One region of the Streptomyces sp. NPDC049597 genome, then DNA from elsewhere that is predicted to be linked to it. Evidence: riboswitches for the same ligand, from Rfam matches in the RefSeq annotation. Region 1 holds a riboswitch; the other holds the start of a gene.
What was found. A riboswitch is a leader RNA that binds a small molecule or an ion and turns the genes downstream of it on or off. The one in region 1 is predicted to bind cobalamin.
Positions count from the first base shown of each region.

Region 2: linked by a shared signal. The riboswitch ahead of AB0K02_RS29090 (energy-coupling factor ABC transporter permease) and the one ahead of AB0K02_RS09160 (cobalamin biosynthesis protein) in region 1 are both predicted to bind cobalamin.

Region 1 covers NZ_JBFAOY010000005.1:226,019-233,192, forward strand. Annotated here, with positions in the region: gene AB0K02_RS09150 (putative cobaltochelatase) at 1-1,154, opposite strand, end outside; gene AB0K02_RS09155 (cobyric acid synthase) at 1,387-2,919, opposite strand; gene AB0K02_RS09160 (cobalamin biosynthesis protein) at 2,916-3,866, opposite strand; cobalamin riboswitch at 3,957-4,093, opposite strand; gene AB0K02_RS09165 (hypothetical protein) at 4,250-4,471, opposite strand; gene AB0K02_RS09170 (inorganic phosphate transporter) at 4,484-5,710, opposite strand; gene AB0K02_RS09175 (class II aldolase/adducin family protein) at 5,921-6,595, shown strand; gene AB0K02_RS09180 (alpha/beta fold hydrolase) at 7,096-7,174, shown strand, end outside.
Region 2 covers NZ_JBFAOY010000035.1:44,999-52,172, reverse strand. Annotated here, with positions in the region: gene AB0K02_RS29105 (ATP-binding cassette domain-containing protein) at 1-660, opposite strand, end outside; gene cbiQ (cobalt ECF transporter T component CbiQ) at 657-1,406, opposite strand; gene AB0K02_RS29095 (energy-coupling factor ABC transporter substrate-binding protein) at 1,413-1,811, opposite strand; gene AB0K02_RS29090 (energy-coupling factor ABC transporter permease) at 1,808-2,497, opposite strand; cobalamin riboswitch at 2,526-2,744, opposite strand; gene AB0K02_RS29085 (PTS fructose transporter subunit IIA) at 2,825-3,238, opposite strand; gene dhaL (dihydroxyacetone kinase subunit DhaL) at 3,235-3,849, opposite strand; gene dhaK (dihydroxyacetone kinase subunit DhaK) at 3,900-4,892, opposite strand; gene AB0K02_RS29070 (hypothetical protein) at 5,312-5,935, opposite strand; gene AB0K02_RS29065 (inorganic phosphate transporter) at 5,954-6,952, opposite strand; gene AB0K02_RS29060 (hypothetical protein) at 7,159-7,174, shown strand, end outside.

The sequences.
Region 1 (7,174 bases):
GGCGGCGTCTGCGCCTCGGCGGGCTCGGACGACGCGTCCGGGCCCTGGCCCTGCGGCGGTACCCCGCCGCCGTCGGGACCGCCCCCGCCGGGTCCGCCTCCGTCAGGACCGGGGTCCGGGTCGGGATCGGGGTCGGGCTCGTCGTCGCCGAACTGCTCCAGGGTCTCGTCGAGCCGGTCCTCGTCGAGCCCCGGCGCGTCGAAGGGGTTGCGCCTCCTGCGGTGCGGCAGCGCGAGCAGCGCGGCCTGGCGCACGTCGTCGGTGGTGACCTCGTCGCGGCCGGCCCAGGCCGCCAGCGCCGTCGCCGTACGCGCCATCACGATGTCCGCGCGCATGCCGTCCACCTCGAACGCCGCGCAGGTGGCGGCGATCTGACGCAGCGCCGCGTCGCCGAGGACCACCCGCGGCAGCAGCTCCCGCGCCGCCACGATCCGCTCCCGCAGCGCCGCCTCCTCGTGCGCCCAGCGGGCCGCGAAGCCGGCCGGGTCGTCGTCGTACGCCAGCCTGCGCCGTACGACCTCGACCCGCTGGTCGGGGTCCCGGGAGGCGGCGACCTCCACCGTGAGGCCGAAGCGGTCGAGCAACTGCGGCCGCAGTTCGCCCTCTTCGGGGTTCATGGTGCCGACGAGCAGGAAACGGGAGGCGTGCCGTACGGAGACGCCCTCGCGCTCGACGTACGAGGCGCCCATGGCGGCGGCGTCCAGCAGCAGGTCGATCAGGTGGTCGTGCAGCAGGTTGACCTCGTCGACGTACAGGATCCCGCGGTGCGCGTCCGCGAGCAGGCCCGGCTCGAAGGCCTTCACGCCGTCGGCGAGGGCCCGTTCGATGTCGAGTGCGCCGACGAGCCGGTCCTCGGAGGCGCCGACGGGCAGTTCGACCAGGCGCATCGGCCGCGCCGACGCGGCCCCGCCCTCGTGCGGGCCGTCCGGGCACGCAGGGTCAGGCGCCGCGGGCGCGCAGGAGAACCGGCACCCGGCGACGACGCCGACATCCGGCATGAGCGACGCGAGCGCCCGTACGGCGGTGGACTTGGCGGTCCCTTTCTCACCGCGGACGAGCACGCCGCCGACCGCCGGGCTGACCGCGTTGAGCAGGAGGGCCAGCCGCAGATCGTCCATCCCGACGACCGCGGTGAACGGATAGGGGGTGCTCATCGCCTGATCACTCCTTCGCTTGAGCCCGGCGACGTGAGCCTCGCCGGCGACTGAGGCACGGGGGGTGCTCCCACGCCCATGGGGCGCGGGCGGGGGTTCCCACGGCCGTCGGGCCGCGGGGGGAGGGGCCCGGGGCGGAGCCCCCGAAACGGGATCCCGGACCGGGGTGTCACCCACGCCGCCCGGCGCAGGGGCAGGGCGGGGTGGCGCGCGCCGCAGGCGCCCACCGCGCTCACGGAGCACCCGGCGGGACGAACGGCAGCCCGGCAGGCGGGCCCTGTTCGATCAGCCGCAGCAGCGCGTCCGTGTCCGTGTGCTCCTCGATCAGATCCGCGAGGCGGTCCAACTGCTCCTCGCGCAGCGCGCCGAAGCTCGTGTCCGGGGCCGGTACGAACCGGCGGCCCGCCTGTGCGGCGATCTCCCGCAGGAACGCCCGGCGGAAGCCGTCGCTCTCCAGCGAGCCGTGCCAGTGGGTGCCCCACACGGAGCCGACCCGGCAGCCCTCCAGGCCGTGTCCTCGGCCGTCGGAGAGGAAGGCCTCCCCGCCCAGCACCTCGGCGACGCCGTGGTGGATCTCGTACCCCTCCACCCGCTCGCCGAGCGCCTCGCCGACGGGGCGCGCGAGGGTCTTCTCCGGTGCGAACCGCACCCGGACCGGCAGCAGCCCGAGCCCTTCGACCGCACCCGCCTTCGACTCGACGTCGTCCTCGATGCGTTCGCCCAGCGCCTGGAAACCACCGCAGATGCCGAGCACCGGCCGGCCCTCAGCGGCGCGCCGGACCAGCGCCTGCGCCAGCCCGCGCTCCCGCAGCCACGCCAGCGCCTTCACCGTGCCGCGCGTGCCGGGGACGACCACCAGGTCGGCGTCGGCCAGTTCCTCGGGCCGGTCCACGAACCGGACGACGACGCCCGGTTCGGCGGCCAGCGCGTCGACGTCGGTGAAGTTCGACATCAGCGGCACCGCGCACACCGCGACCCGCAGCACGTCCTCGCCGACCGGCGGGGCGACGACCGACTCGCGGACCGCGCCGCGCAGCGAGACCCTCAGGCCGTCCTCCTCGTCGATGCCGAGCCCGTGCGCGTACGGCAGGACGCCGAACGTCCGCCGCCCGGTGAGCCCGCGCAGCATGTCGAGGCCGGGCTCCAGCAGCGTCACGTCCCCGCGGAACTTGTTGACCAGATAACCGGCGACGAGTGCCTGGTCCTCGGGCGCGAGCAGGGCCGTCGTCCCGAAGAACTGCGCGAACACCCCGCCGCGGTCGATGTCCCCGACCACGAGCACGGGCAGCCGTGCGGCCCGCGCGATGCCCATGTTCACGATGTCCGTGCGCCGCAGGTTGATCTCGGCCGGACTGCCCGCCCCCTCGCAGATCACGGCGTCATACGTGCCCCGCAGTTCCTCCAGGCACGCCATGACCGGTTCGAACAACTCGCGCTGCCGGTTCCCGTGGTAGCCCTTCGCGCTCATCTCGCCGATGGGCTTGCCCATCAGGACGACCTGGCTGGAGCGGTCGCCGCCGGGCTTGAGCAGCACCGGGTTCATCAGCGCGGTCGGCTCCACACGGGCCGCCTGCGCCTGCATCGCCTGGGCCCGCCCGATCTCCGCGCCCTCGCGCGTCACGAACGAGTTCAGCGACATGTTCTGGCCCTTGAAGGGCGCGACCTTCACCCCCCGCCGCACCAGCCACCGGCAGATCCCGGCGGTCACGACGCTCTTGCCCGCGTCCGACGTGGTCCCCGCGACCAGCAGTCCGCCGCCGTTCATGTACGCCTCCCCCTCATGGCCCCCCAGGCCAGTCGTGCGCCCGCGCACGTCGCGAGCGTCAGCACGCCGATCCGCCGCGACAGCCGCACGGCCCGCCCGATGTCCCCGAACTCCACGGCCCGGCCGGATCCGTTGAGCACCGGCCGGTGCTCGACACGGCCCCCGTACGACAGGGTCCCGCCCAGCCGGACGCCGAGCGCTCCCGCGAACGACGCCTCCACCGGACCGGCATTGGGGCTCGGGTGCTTCGCCGCGTCGGCCCGCCAGGCGCGTACGGCCCCCCGCGGGTCGGGGCCCGCGATCACGGCGAGTGCCGCGGTGAGCCGTGCGCCGGGCCAGCCCGCCACGTCGTCGAGGCGTGCCGAGGCCCAGCCGTAGCGCCGGTGGCGCGGCGACTTGTGGCCGACCATGGCGTCCAGCGTGTTCACGGCACGGAAGCCGAGCAGCCCGGGAACGCCCGCGACAGCGCCCCACACCAGGGCGCCGACGACGGCGTCCGACGTGTTCTCGGCGACGGACTCGACCACGGCGCGGGCGATCTGCTGCTCGTCCAGGGCCTGCGGGTCGCGCCCGCAGAGGTGGGGGAGCCGTGCGCGGGCCGCCTCGACGTCCCCCGCGGCCAGCGCATCGCCGACGAGGCGCGCCTCCCGGCCGAGCGTGGTGCCTCCGACCACGGCCCAGGTGGCGGCGGCGGTCAGGGCGACGGACGCGGCGGGGGAGCGGCGCACGGCACGGGACGCCAGCGCGCCCGCGGCGACGGCTCCGCCGGCGCAGAGGGCCGTGTGCAGGGCGCCCCGGCCCCGGTGGTCACGCCACAGCAGCCGCTCGACGGCGCCCGCGGCCCGCCCGAAGGCGGCGACGGGGTGCCCGCGGCGGGGGTCGCCGACGAGCCGGTCGACGACGAGGCCCGCGGTGGCGCCGTACACGAAGACGCGGTCGGCACGCATGGGTCAGTGATCCCGCAGGCGGGGGCCGACGGACAGGGCCGGACGGCAGCCGGGCATGGGAGGAGTCCTCACTCAGGGTCCGCGCCCTGGTTCGACGTGACCGGCGGCGAGAGTTCCTGGCTCCCCAGGGGTGTGATCCTCCGGGTGACAGTGGCGGGACCGCGCCGGATTCGCACCGGACTTCCTCTTCTGCCGCCGTAGATGGCCCCGGCAGTCCACCACGCCCCGCGAACGCCCGTCAACTCACCCTTGACCTGCGGAGGGACAGTGTGCGAAGCCCCACACCCCACGCACGCCGGAGCCGGGCCGCAGGCACGCGGGGTGCCTCCGGCCCGGCTCCGGGCGGGTCGCCGTGGCCGGCGAACGGAAGGACTCGAAGGGAGTCAGGTGACGATCAGGTAGATGCCGTACGCCACGGCCGCGGCGCACAGGGCGAAGCAGGCGTAGGCGCCGGTGCGGGCCATGGCGGCCGATCCGCCGTCGGCGGCCGCCGCCTCGTGCTTGGTCAGGCCCACGATGCCCAGGGTGAACAGGCCCACCAGGGCGACGGTGGCGACGAGGCTCACGCCGAAAACGGAGCCGAGAGCTGCCCAGTCGATCTTCATGCTGCTGATTCCTTACACCGTGGCCGGACGGACCGGCTCGGGCTCGGCCGGAGCCGGGATGGTGGTCTTGAGCTCGCCCGCGGGCGGCGGGGTGACAGCCGCGATGGCGGTGGTGACGACGCCGGCGGGCTCCTGCTCCTCGATGTCGTTGACGTTGGTGTGGTCGACGACCTGGCGCCGGGAGACGAACCAGATCGCGGCGCAGGAGATGACCAGGAAGACCGCGACGGCCGCGACGCCCCAGTCACCCTGCTGGGTGACGAACTCCGAACCGGCGGCGACGAGACCGGCGGCCGGCAGGGTCAGGCCCCAGGCGACGAACATCCGGGTCGCGGTGGACCAGCGGACGACACCGCCCTTGCGGCCGAGACCAGCGCCCATCACCGCGCCGGAGCACGAGTGGGTGGTCGACAGGGAGAAGCCGAGGTTGGAGGAGGCGAGGATGACGCTCGCCGCGCCCGTCTGGGCGGCGAAGCCCTGCTGCGGCTGGAGGTCGGTCAGGCCCTTGCCCATGGTGCGGATGATGCGCCAGCCGCCGAGGTAGGTGCCGAGGGCGATGGCGACACCGGCGGAGACGATGACCCACAGGGGAGGGTTGGAGCCGGGGGCGATGACGTTCCCGGCGACCAGGGCCAGGGTGATGATGCCCATCGTCTTCTGCGCGTCGTTGGTGCCGTGCGCCAGCGAGACGAGACCGGCGGAGGCGATCTGGCCGGCGCGGTAGCCCTTGCCGGTGGCCTTCGGGTCGGCGTTCCGGCCGAGCCTGTAGGTCAGCCGGGAGGCCAGGAACGCGGCGACACCGGCGACGAGCGGCGCGGCGACCGCGGGGATCAGCACCTTGGTGACCACGACGCCGCCGTTGACCGCGTCGAAGCCGACGGACGCGACGGTGGCGCCGATGAGGCCGCCCATCAGGGCGTGCGAGGAGCTGGACGGCAGGCCGATGAGCCAGGTCAGCAGATTCCAGAGGATGGCGCCGACGAGCGCCGCGAAGATGACTTCAGGTGAGATGCCTGATTCGTCGACGAGGCCACTGGAGATCGTCTTCGCGACCTCCACGGACAGGAAAGCGCCGACGAGATTCAGAACGGCGGACATGGCCACCGCGGTCTTGGGCTTCAGGGCGCCGGTCGAGATGGTCGTCGCCATCGCGTTGGCGGTGTCGTGGAAACCGTTCGTGAAATCGAACACGAGAGCTGTCACGATCACAATCGCGAGCAGCAGCGTGATGTGTTCCATTTACCCAGGCAATCGTTTGACGTCATTGACTCGGCGACCGTAGGCAACCTGGGTGAACGGAAGATGAACTGGGCCGGGCTCTGCGGTGTCCGTAAGTAGGGACCGAGCATTCCGCTTGCCCCTTTTGAGGCCCTGCGACAGCACCCGGCATCCACTCGAACACACTCCGTCGCCTGTCGCCCCGAGGGGCGCGCCTGACAGGATCTCCGCATGACGGATCACGCGGGGACGGACACGATCGAACAGGGCTGGCAGGACGTCGTCGCGACGGCCCGCAGAACCGCGGCGGAGGGTCTCGTGGTCGGTACGTCCGGCAACGTCTCCGTCCGCGTCGGCGACCTCGTGGTCGTCACCCCGAGCGGGGTGCCCTACGACCGGCTCGGACCCGACGACACCGTCGCCGTCGACCTCGGCGGCCGCCAGGTCGTCGGCACGCTGGAACCCACCAGCGAGCTGCCGCTGCACCTGGCGGTCTACCGCGGCACACCGGCCAGAGCCGTCGTGCACACCCACGCCGTACACGCCACCGCCGTGTCCACGCTGGTGCCCGAGCTGCCGCCGGTCCACTACATGACGGCGGCACTCGGCGGCCCGGTCCGCGTGGCGCCCTACGCGCTGTACGGCACCCCGGAACTGGCCCGCAACATGCTCCAGGCCCTGCGCGACCGCACGGCCTGCCTCCTCCAGAACCACGGCACCGTCGCGTACGGGGCGACCCTGCCCCAGGCGTACGACCGCACGGCCCAGCTGGAATGGATGTGCCAGGTCTGGCTGAAGGCGTCCTCGCTCCCGTCGCTGACCCCCCGCCTCCTCTCCGAAGCGGAACTGTCGGCAGCGGCCGCCCGCCTGAACACCTACGGCCAGCCCCGCCCCGCCACCCCATGACCGGCCCCGGCCCGGTCGCCGCCCGCGCCTGGCGCGGTGCTCCGCCCCGGTTCCGGAAGCGCCCGAGTGCCGGCAGGTGGGCCCCCGTTCGGGCGCCGCGGTCGCCGCCCGCGCTGGTCGCGCCTGGCGCGGGGCTCCGCCGCGGTCCTCCAGCGCGCAGAGGTCGTGCGGGGCCCGAGTGCGGGCCCGGGCGCGGCCGCGTGCGCCGCGGCCACCCGGGCCCTCCGCCGTCAGGCGTCGTCGGGACTTCGCCCGGGGGCCCGGCGTACGGGTGGACCCGCGCGGCCCGCAGGGCCAGGTCGGCCGCGCAGGCGGAAGGTCCAGCCCGTTCGGCGTACGAGGGCACGGACGACGGCCGTACCGGAATCCGGGGCGCAGCCCCAGGGGACGACGGCCGTACCGGAATCCGGGGCGCAGCCCCAGGGGAACACGCCCCCAGGCGAGCGGCCCGTCCGCCGCGCCCACTGGCACCCCCGCCCGCCCCCGCCGACACTGGACCCGTGCGCCCCGCTACAGCGACGGCAGCGGCCGTCACCACCCTCATCGGCGTCGGCGCGGCCACGGTCGCCGCCGGCCGCC
Region 2 (7,174 bases), on a different contig from region 1:
CAGGCCCGTGCGCAGACCCGTCGGCGCGAGGACGGCCGCGTCGTCCGCCCAGCGCAGGGCCAGGTCCACGTCGTGGGTCGCCATGACCACCGTCGTACCGGACGCACCCAGCGTGCCCAGCACCTCCAGCAGCCGCTCCTGGCCGTGCGGATCGAGCCCCGCCGTCGGCTCGTCGAGAATGAGCACGCGCGGCCGCATCGCCACCGCGCCCGCGATCGCCGCCCGCTTGCGCTGTCCGTACGAGAGAAGATGCGTCGGCCGGTCCCGCAGCGCCATGATGTCCATCGCCGCCAGCGCCTCGTCCACCCGGGCGCGTACCTGCTCCTCCGGCAGTCCGAGGTTCATCGGGCCGAACGACACGTCCTGTTCGACCGACGCCGCGAACAGCTGGTCGTCGGGGTCCTGCACCACCAGCTGCACGCTCGTCCGCAGGCGGGTCAGTCCGGCACGGTCGTACGTCACGGGCTCGCCGTCCAGCCGGAGGTGGCCCGTCGCCGGGCGCAGTCCGCCGCTCAACAGCCGCAGCAGGGTGGTCTTTCCGCTGCCGTTGCGCCCCAGCAGAGCCGTGGAGCGGCCCTCCTGCAGCGCGAGGCCGACGCCGCTCAGCACGGCCGGCCCGTCCTCGTACGCGAAACCGGCGTCGACGAGCTCAACGATCACAGGACGAACCTTTCCAGCAGATGGGTGAGCAGCACGATGCCCGCCAGCAGCGCGGCCACGGCGGCGAGGAAGCGGCGCGACACGGACGCGCGCGGCACGAGGACCCGCAACGCGCCGTCGTAACCGCGCCCGGCGAGCCCGGCCTGCAGCCGGCCGGCCCGGTCGAAGGCGCGGACGAACGCGGTCGCCCCCAGCCCCGCCAGCGAACGCCACGCCGCCGCCCGGCTCGTGTGGCCGAGACGGGCGGCCTGGGCCTGGCGGACCCGGCTCATCGCGTCCATCAGAAGGAAACTGATCCGGTACATCACCAGCGCCACGTCCACCACAGCCGGCGGCACGCCCGCCCGCACCAGCCGGGGCAGGACGTCCGAGACCGGCGTGGTGAACGCGAACAGCAGCACCCCGAGCGACGCCGCCGAGGTCCGCAGCAGCAACGCGGCAGCGTGCTCGGGACCGTCGGGCGCCAGCGCCACCGGCCCCGCGGCGCCACCCACGGCGAACAACAGCGGCAGCGCCCCGGTGACACAGAACCCGAGGGGGATGCGGAAGGCCCGCCACAGCTGCCGGGGGGCGACCCCGGCCGGGCCCAGCAGGACGGCGAGGGACGCGACGGCCACCAGAACGGCGCCGGGCCAGGGCGGCAGGCACACGGCCGTCACCGTCAGCCCCAGGCCGAGCACGGCCTTCTCACAGGGATGGCGGCGGCGCCAGCGACTGCTGTGCGCCGCCGCGTCGATCGGCAGCATCGGCGCCTACGGCAGCTTCGCGGTGGGGGCGTCCCCGCTGCCGGCCGACGCCTCGGGCGCCTCGTCGGCGGCCTCCTCCCGGAGGGCGCCCGTGCGCGCCGCGGCCCGCTCCTCACCCTGCCTGCGTCCTCTGCGCAGGCCGAAGTAGTACGCCAGCACCCCTGCGCCGATCGCGGCCTGGAGTGCGAACAGTGCCGACTCGATCTCGCCCGACGGCGGCTCGTAGAGAGGGGAGAACCACGGCTCGTAGTCCGGTTCGAGTTCCGAGATCGCCGTTTCCGCCTGTGCGTCGGCGCCCGTGAACGGCTCCTCCTTGTCGTCCCCGAGCCCCAGGACGAGCGGCAGGACGGCCAGTGCCGCCACGGCCAGCAACAGCAGCGTATTGATCCTCGCGTTGCGGCTCATCGGACCACGGCCTCCTTCTTCTTCCCCGGGAGCAGGACGCCGAGACGGGCCAGGTCGCCCTTGCTGGACTGGCTGAGCAGCCGCATCACCAGCACGGTGAGCAGCCCCTCGCTCACCGCGAGCGGGATCTGCGTGAGCGCGAAGATGCCGCCGAACTTGGCGAGCGCGCCCACGAATCCGCTGCTCGGGTCGGGGAAGGCCAGCGCGAGCTGCACGCTGGTGACGCAGTACGTCGACAGGTCGGCGACGAACGCGCCGAAGAACACCGCCACCATCAGCGGGACGCCCGACCGCCGCAGCAGCCGGTAGACGCCGTAACCGGTCCACGGACCGACGATCGCCAAGGAGAACACGTTGGCGCCGAGCGTGGTGAGGCCGCCGTGCGCCAGCAACAGCGCCTGGAACAGCAGGGTGATGGTGCCGAGCACCGCCATGATCGGCGGACGGAAGAGGATCGCGCCCAGCCCGGTGCCGGTCGGATGGGAGCAGCTGCCGGTCACCGACGGGATCTTCAGGGCGGAGAGCACGAACGTGAAGGCGCCGGAGGCGCCGAGCAGCAGGGTGGACTCGGGGTGGGCCTTGACCTCGCGGGTCAGGGCACGTACACCGTGGACGACGAACGGGGCCGCCGCGACGCCCCAGGCGGCGGCGTGCAACGGGGGCAGGTACCCCTCGGCTATATGCATGGTCGGGAGACCCTCTCCAGCACCTCGTGGATGGACAGCGCACCCTGGCCGGTCTCCTGGCTGACGGGTCATGCCGCCCGTGACTCCGCCTTCCCAGGCACCGCGGTCCCCCGCGGTGGCCCAGTGACTTCCCCTGAGGGGTGGAGCCGGACTTCCCGATCACAGTGGCGAGGGCCGCACCGGTACCGCACCGGTTTCCCGAACACCAAGGCCCCGTGACAGTAGTGCCCGGACCAGCGACATCACAAGCCGCGCACGGGTGCACCGGCCCGCGGCCGGGTGAGCCGTTCGCCACACCCGGCCGCGCGAACCCCTCCCGTCACGCCTCTACTCCTTGCGGTACCCGTACGCCTCCGAGGCCGCCGCCTCCACCGCGTCCAGGTCGCCCCCGGCCGACGCGGTCACCACGGCGGCCACCGCACCCTCCACGAACGGGGCGTCCACGAGCCGGGTGCCGTCGGGCAGTTCGTCGCCCTCGGCGAGGAGGGCCTTCACCGTGAGCACGGCGCTGCCCAGATCGACCAGCACGGCCACCCCCGCGCCGCGGTCCACCTCCGCCGCCGCGGCACAGACCAGCTCGGAGCTGGTGCCGAGACCGCCGTCCGGCGTGCCGCCCGCCGCGGCGACGGGCGCGAGCTCCCCGCCGCCCGCGAGCCCGCGCGCCAGCGCGGCGACCGAGCGCGCCACCTCCGCGCTGTGCGACACCAGCACGATCCCGACCCGCTGGGCGGCGTCGCTCATCCGGCCGCCTCCGCGGTCTCGGCGAGCGCGGCCACCAGCAGCGCCGACGACGTCGCCCCCGGGTCCTGGTGCCCGATGCTGCGCTCACCGAGATAACTGGCCCTGCCCTTGCGCGCCTGCAACGGCACCGTCGCCAGCGCCCCCTGCTCGGCCGCATCCCTGGCCGCGGCGAACGAGTCCGTGCTGTCGCCGAGCGCCGCCACCGCCGGCTCCAGGGCGTCCAGCATCGTCTTGTCGCCCGCCTTCGCCCCGCCCAGCTGCGCCACGGCCGCGACACCCGCCCGCAGCGCCTTGGCCAAGTGCCCCGCGCTCACCTCGGCGTCGTCGCCGAGTGCCTTGCCGGCACGCCGCAGCAGCGTCCCGTACAGCGGCCCGGAGGCCCCGCCGACCGTCGAGATCAACTGGCGTCCCGCCAGCACCAGTACGGCTCCGGGCGCGGCCGGCGGCTCCTTGTCCAGGGCCGCGACGACGGCCGCGAAGCCGCGCTGGAGATTGGTGCCGTGATCGGCGTCGCCGATCGCGGAATCCAGCTCGGTCAGACGGTCGGCCTCACGGTCCACGGCCGCGGCGGCGGCCGCGAGCCAGCGGCGGAAGAATGCGGCGTCGAGCACGAGAACTCCTCGGTTCGGAAGATCGGTTCGGCAGGGGGCGGGGCGCGGGCTCAGCGTCCCCACCGCAGGGCGGGCGTCTGCACCGGCGCGTCCCACAACCGCAGCAGCTCCTCGTCCACCTGGCACAGCGTCACCGAGCACCCGGCCATGTCGAGCGAGGTCACGTAGTTGCCGACGAGGGTGCGGGCCACCGCCACGTCGCGCTCGGTGAGCACCCGTTGCACCTCGGCGTTGAACCCGTACAGCTCCAGCAGGGGAGTGCCGCCCATCCCGTTGACGAGGGCGATGACCGGGCCGGTGGGGCGCAGGTCGTCGACGACCGCTCCCACGGCGAAGTCCGCGATCTCCCCCGCGGTCATCATGGCCCGCCGCTCGCGGCCCGGCTCGCCGTGGATGCCGACGCCCAACTCCAGCTCGCCCGGGGGCAGATCGAAGGTCGGACCGCCCTTGGCGGGAGTGCTGCAGGCGCTGAGCGCGACGCCGAAACTGCGGGAGGAGGCGTTCACCTGGCGGGCGAGGGACTCGACCCGCTCCAGCGGGGCGCCCTCCTCGGCGGCGGCGCCCGCGATCTTCTCCACGAAAAGGGTCGCACCGGTGCCGCGCCGGCCCGCCGTGTACAGGCTGTCCGTCACGGCGACGTCGTCGTCGACCAGCACGGTGGCGAGCCGCACGCCCTCGTCCTCGGCGAGTTCCGCGGCCATCTGGAAGTTGAGCACGTCGCCGGTGTAGTTCTTCACGACGAACAGCACCCCCGCGCCGCTCTCGACAGCGGCGGCGGCCCGCACCATCTGGTCCGGCACGGGACTGGTGAACACCTCACCCGGACAGGCCCCGTCCAGCATCCCGGGCCCGACGAACCCTCCGTGCAGCGGCTCGTGCCCCGACCCGCCTCCGGAGACGAGCGCGACCTTGCCCGCGACCGGTGCGTCCCGCCGGACGATCACGCGGTTGTCCACGTCGACATTGAGGTCGGGATACGCGGCGGCCATCCCGCGCAGCGCATCCGCGACAACGGTCTCGGGGACGTTGATGAGCATTCTCAACGGTTCCTCCTGGGGAAAGTACCAGCTAGGGCCCTGAGCAGGCTTTTACCTGGTCGGCAGGTAGGTGGGGGTCGGTGGCTCCTGGCAGCCAGCGGCGTCGGGCGGTGTCAGGCGGGGCTGCTGCTGACTCGGCGCTGCTCTCCTGACTGTGCGTCAGGCATGTTTCCGTCCTGTCGTCGCCGCTGTGGCTGCCGCACCCAGTATCGAAGAGACGCGCACGAACGGGAAACGACGCGTCGACCGGATCCATGGATCCGCCACTCGGGGAATCCGACCCGATCTTGAACGAGACCGACGTGCGCGCCCCCGTGCAGGAATCCGTGCGGACGTGTCCGCACGGAGCCGGACCAGCTCTGCTCGCTCGTGGTCTGCCTCGGCTGACTCACCTGCTCGGCCGGTCCGGCTTCGCAGGCCGGGATTCATCCGCGGTACGAGAAGCTCTCCCCGTGGGTCGGTGCCTGTTCCCTGGGGGCTCGGCCGCGGGCCTCGGTCACGGCCCGGTGAAGGAGCCGGGACAGGCGCTGGTCGGCGTCGGGGGCGGTGAGCAGGACGCGCAGGGCATGGTCGAAGTGGTGGTGGCCGGGCCCGTGCCACCACAGCATGTCGGCGAAGCGGGCCAGTGTCGTCGAGGTACGGGCTCGGGCGAGCCGGTGGGCCCGGGCGTGGCAGGCCGCGCTGCGGCGTTTCAGGCGCCGGGAGTCGGGCCGCACGTGGCGGGCGGCGTCCACGACCGTGCCCACCAGCAGCGGACCGTAGGCGCGGTCGGCGGGGTCCGCGTCGGCGAGATCGGCGGCCAGCGGCCACAGAGTCTGGCGGGTGGTGTCGTCGACGGCGTCGTTGACCGCACGGGCGAGCGCGGCGAGCACCGGATGGGTGCCGGGCGGTTCGTCGGTGAAGCGGCCGGTGGCCAGCAGGGAGGCCGCCTCCATGAGGCACGCGCCGTCGTCGGGGTGGAGATGGGCGAAGCGGCCTGGGAGGGGGAGGCCGTCGGGGAGTCCGCCGCGTGGTGGCCTGCCCGGCGAGGGAGTGGGTGGGCTGGGCATCGTGGGCCTCCGTCGAGGTCACAGACCAGTGATGGCCTGCAGGATCAGGTAGAGGGCGGCGGCGGGCAGCCCGGCTCCGGGGAAGGTGAGGATCCACGCGGTGCCGATGGAACGGGCCACCTGCCAGCGCACGGCCGAGATGCGCCGGGTCGCGCCGGCGCCCAGGATGGCCGCGGTGATCGTCTGGGTGGTGGAGATCGGGGCCTTGAAGACGAACGCGGTGGTGTAGAGGACGGCCGTGGCGGCGCTCTCGGCGGCGAAGCCGCGCGGCGGATCGAGGTGGACGATGCGCCGGCCGAGGGTGGTGATGATGCGGCGTCCGCCGCTGTAGGTGCCGGCGGCCATCGCCGCGGCCACGGCCGCGATCACCCAGAGGGGTACGGAGAAGTCGTCCTGCCATCCCGCCGTGACCATGGCGAGGACGATGACGCCCATGGTCTTCTGCGCGTCCTGCAGCCCGTGTCCGAGGCCCATGGCGGCGGCTGACAGGGTCTGCGCCATGCGGAAGCGGCGGGTGAGGGGGCGCGGGGCGGAGTGCCGGAACGTCCAGAGGATGATCGTGTGCAGCGTGTAGCCGAGGGCGACGCCGACCAGCGGAGACAGCAGCATGGGCAGCAGGACCTTGTCCACGATGCCGGTCCAGTGCACGGTGGCGGAGGCGGCGAGGGCGGCACCGACCAGTCCGCCGATCAGGGCGTGGGAGGACGAGGTCGGCAGCCCCCGCCACCAGGTGAAGATGTTCCAGCCGATCGCGCCGATGAGCGCGCACATCACCAGCAGCAGACCCGACAGTTCCTCAGGCGCACCGATGATGCCGCTGCCCACGGTCTTGGCCACCTCGGTGCCCAGGAAGGCGCCGAGGAAGTTCATCACGGCGGCCATGGCCAGGGCGATGCGGGGTGTGAGGGCCCGGGTGGAGATGGAGGTGGCAATCGCGTTCGCGGCGTCGTGGAAGCCGTTGGTGAAGTCGAACGTCAGCCCCACGACGATGATCAGCACCACCAGAGTGAGCTCCATGGCCGGATCACCTTTCGCCACGCACACGGCCCCGGACGGCCACAGGCACCCTCGCCCTGTCTCCATCCTGCCGCGAAACCCCCGCGGGTGCCGGGCACGGACACGCGACACGCACACGGCCGATGAACACCGCTCGGCACGGAACGAGGTGAGACGGGGCCGGGTCGGACCGGCCGGAGGGGAACTGCGCCCTCACCCGGGTCGGCCTGCTGCCCGCAACGG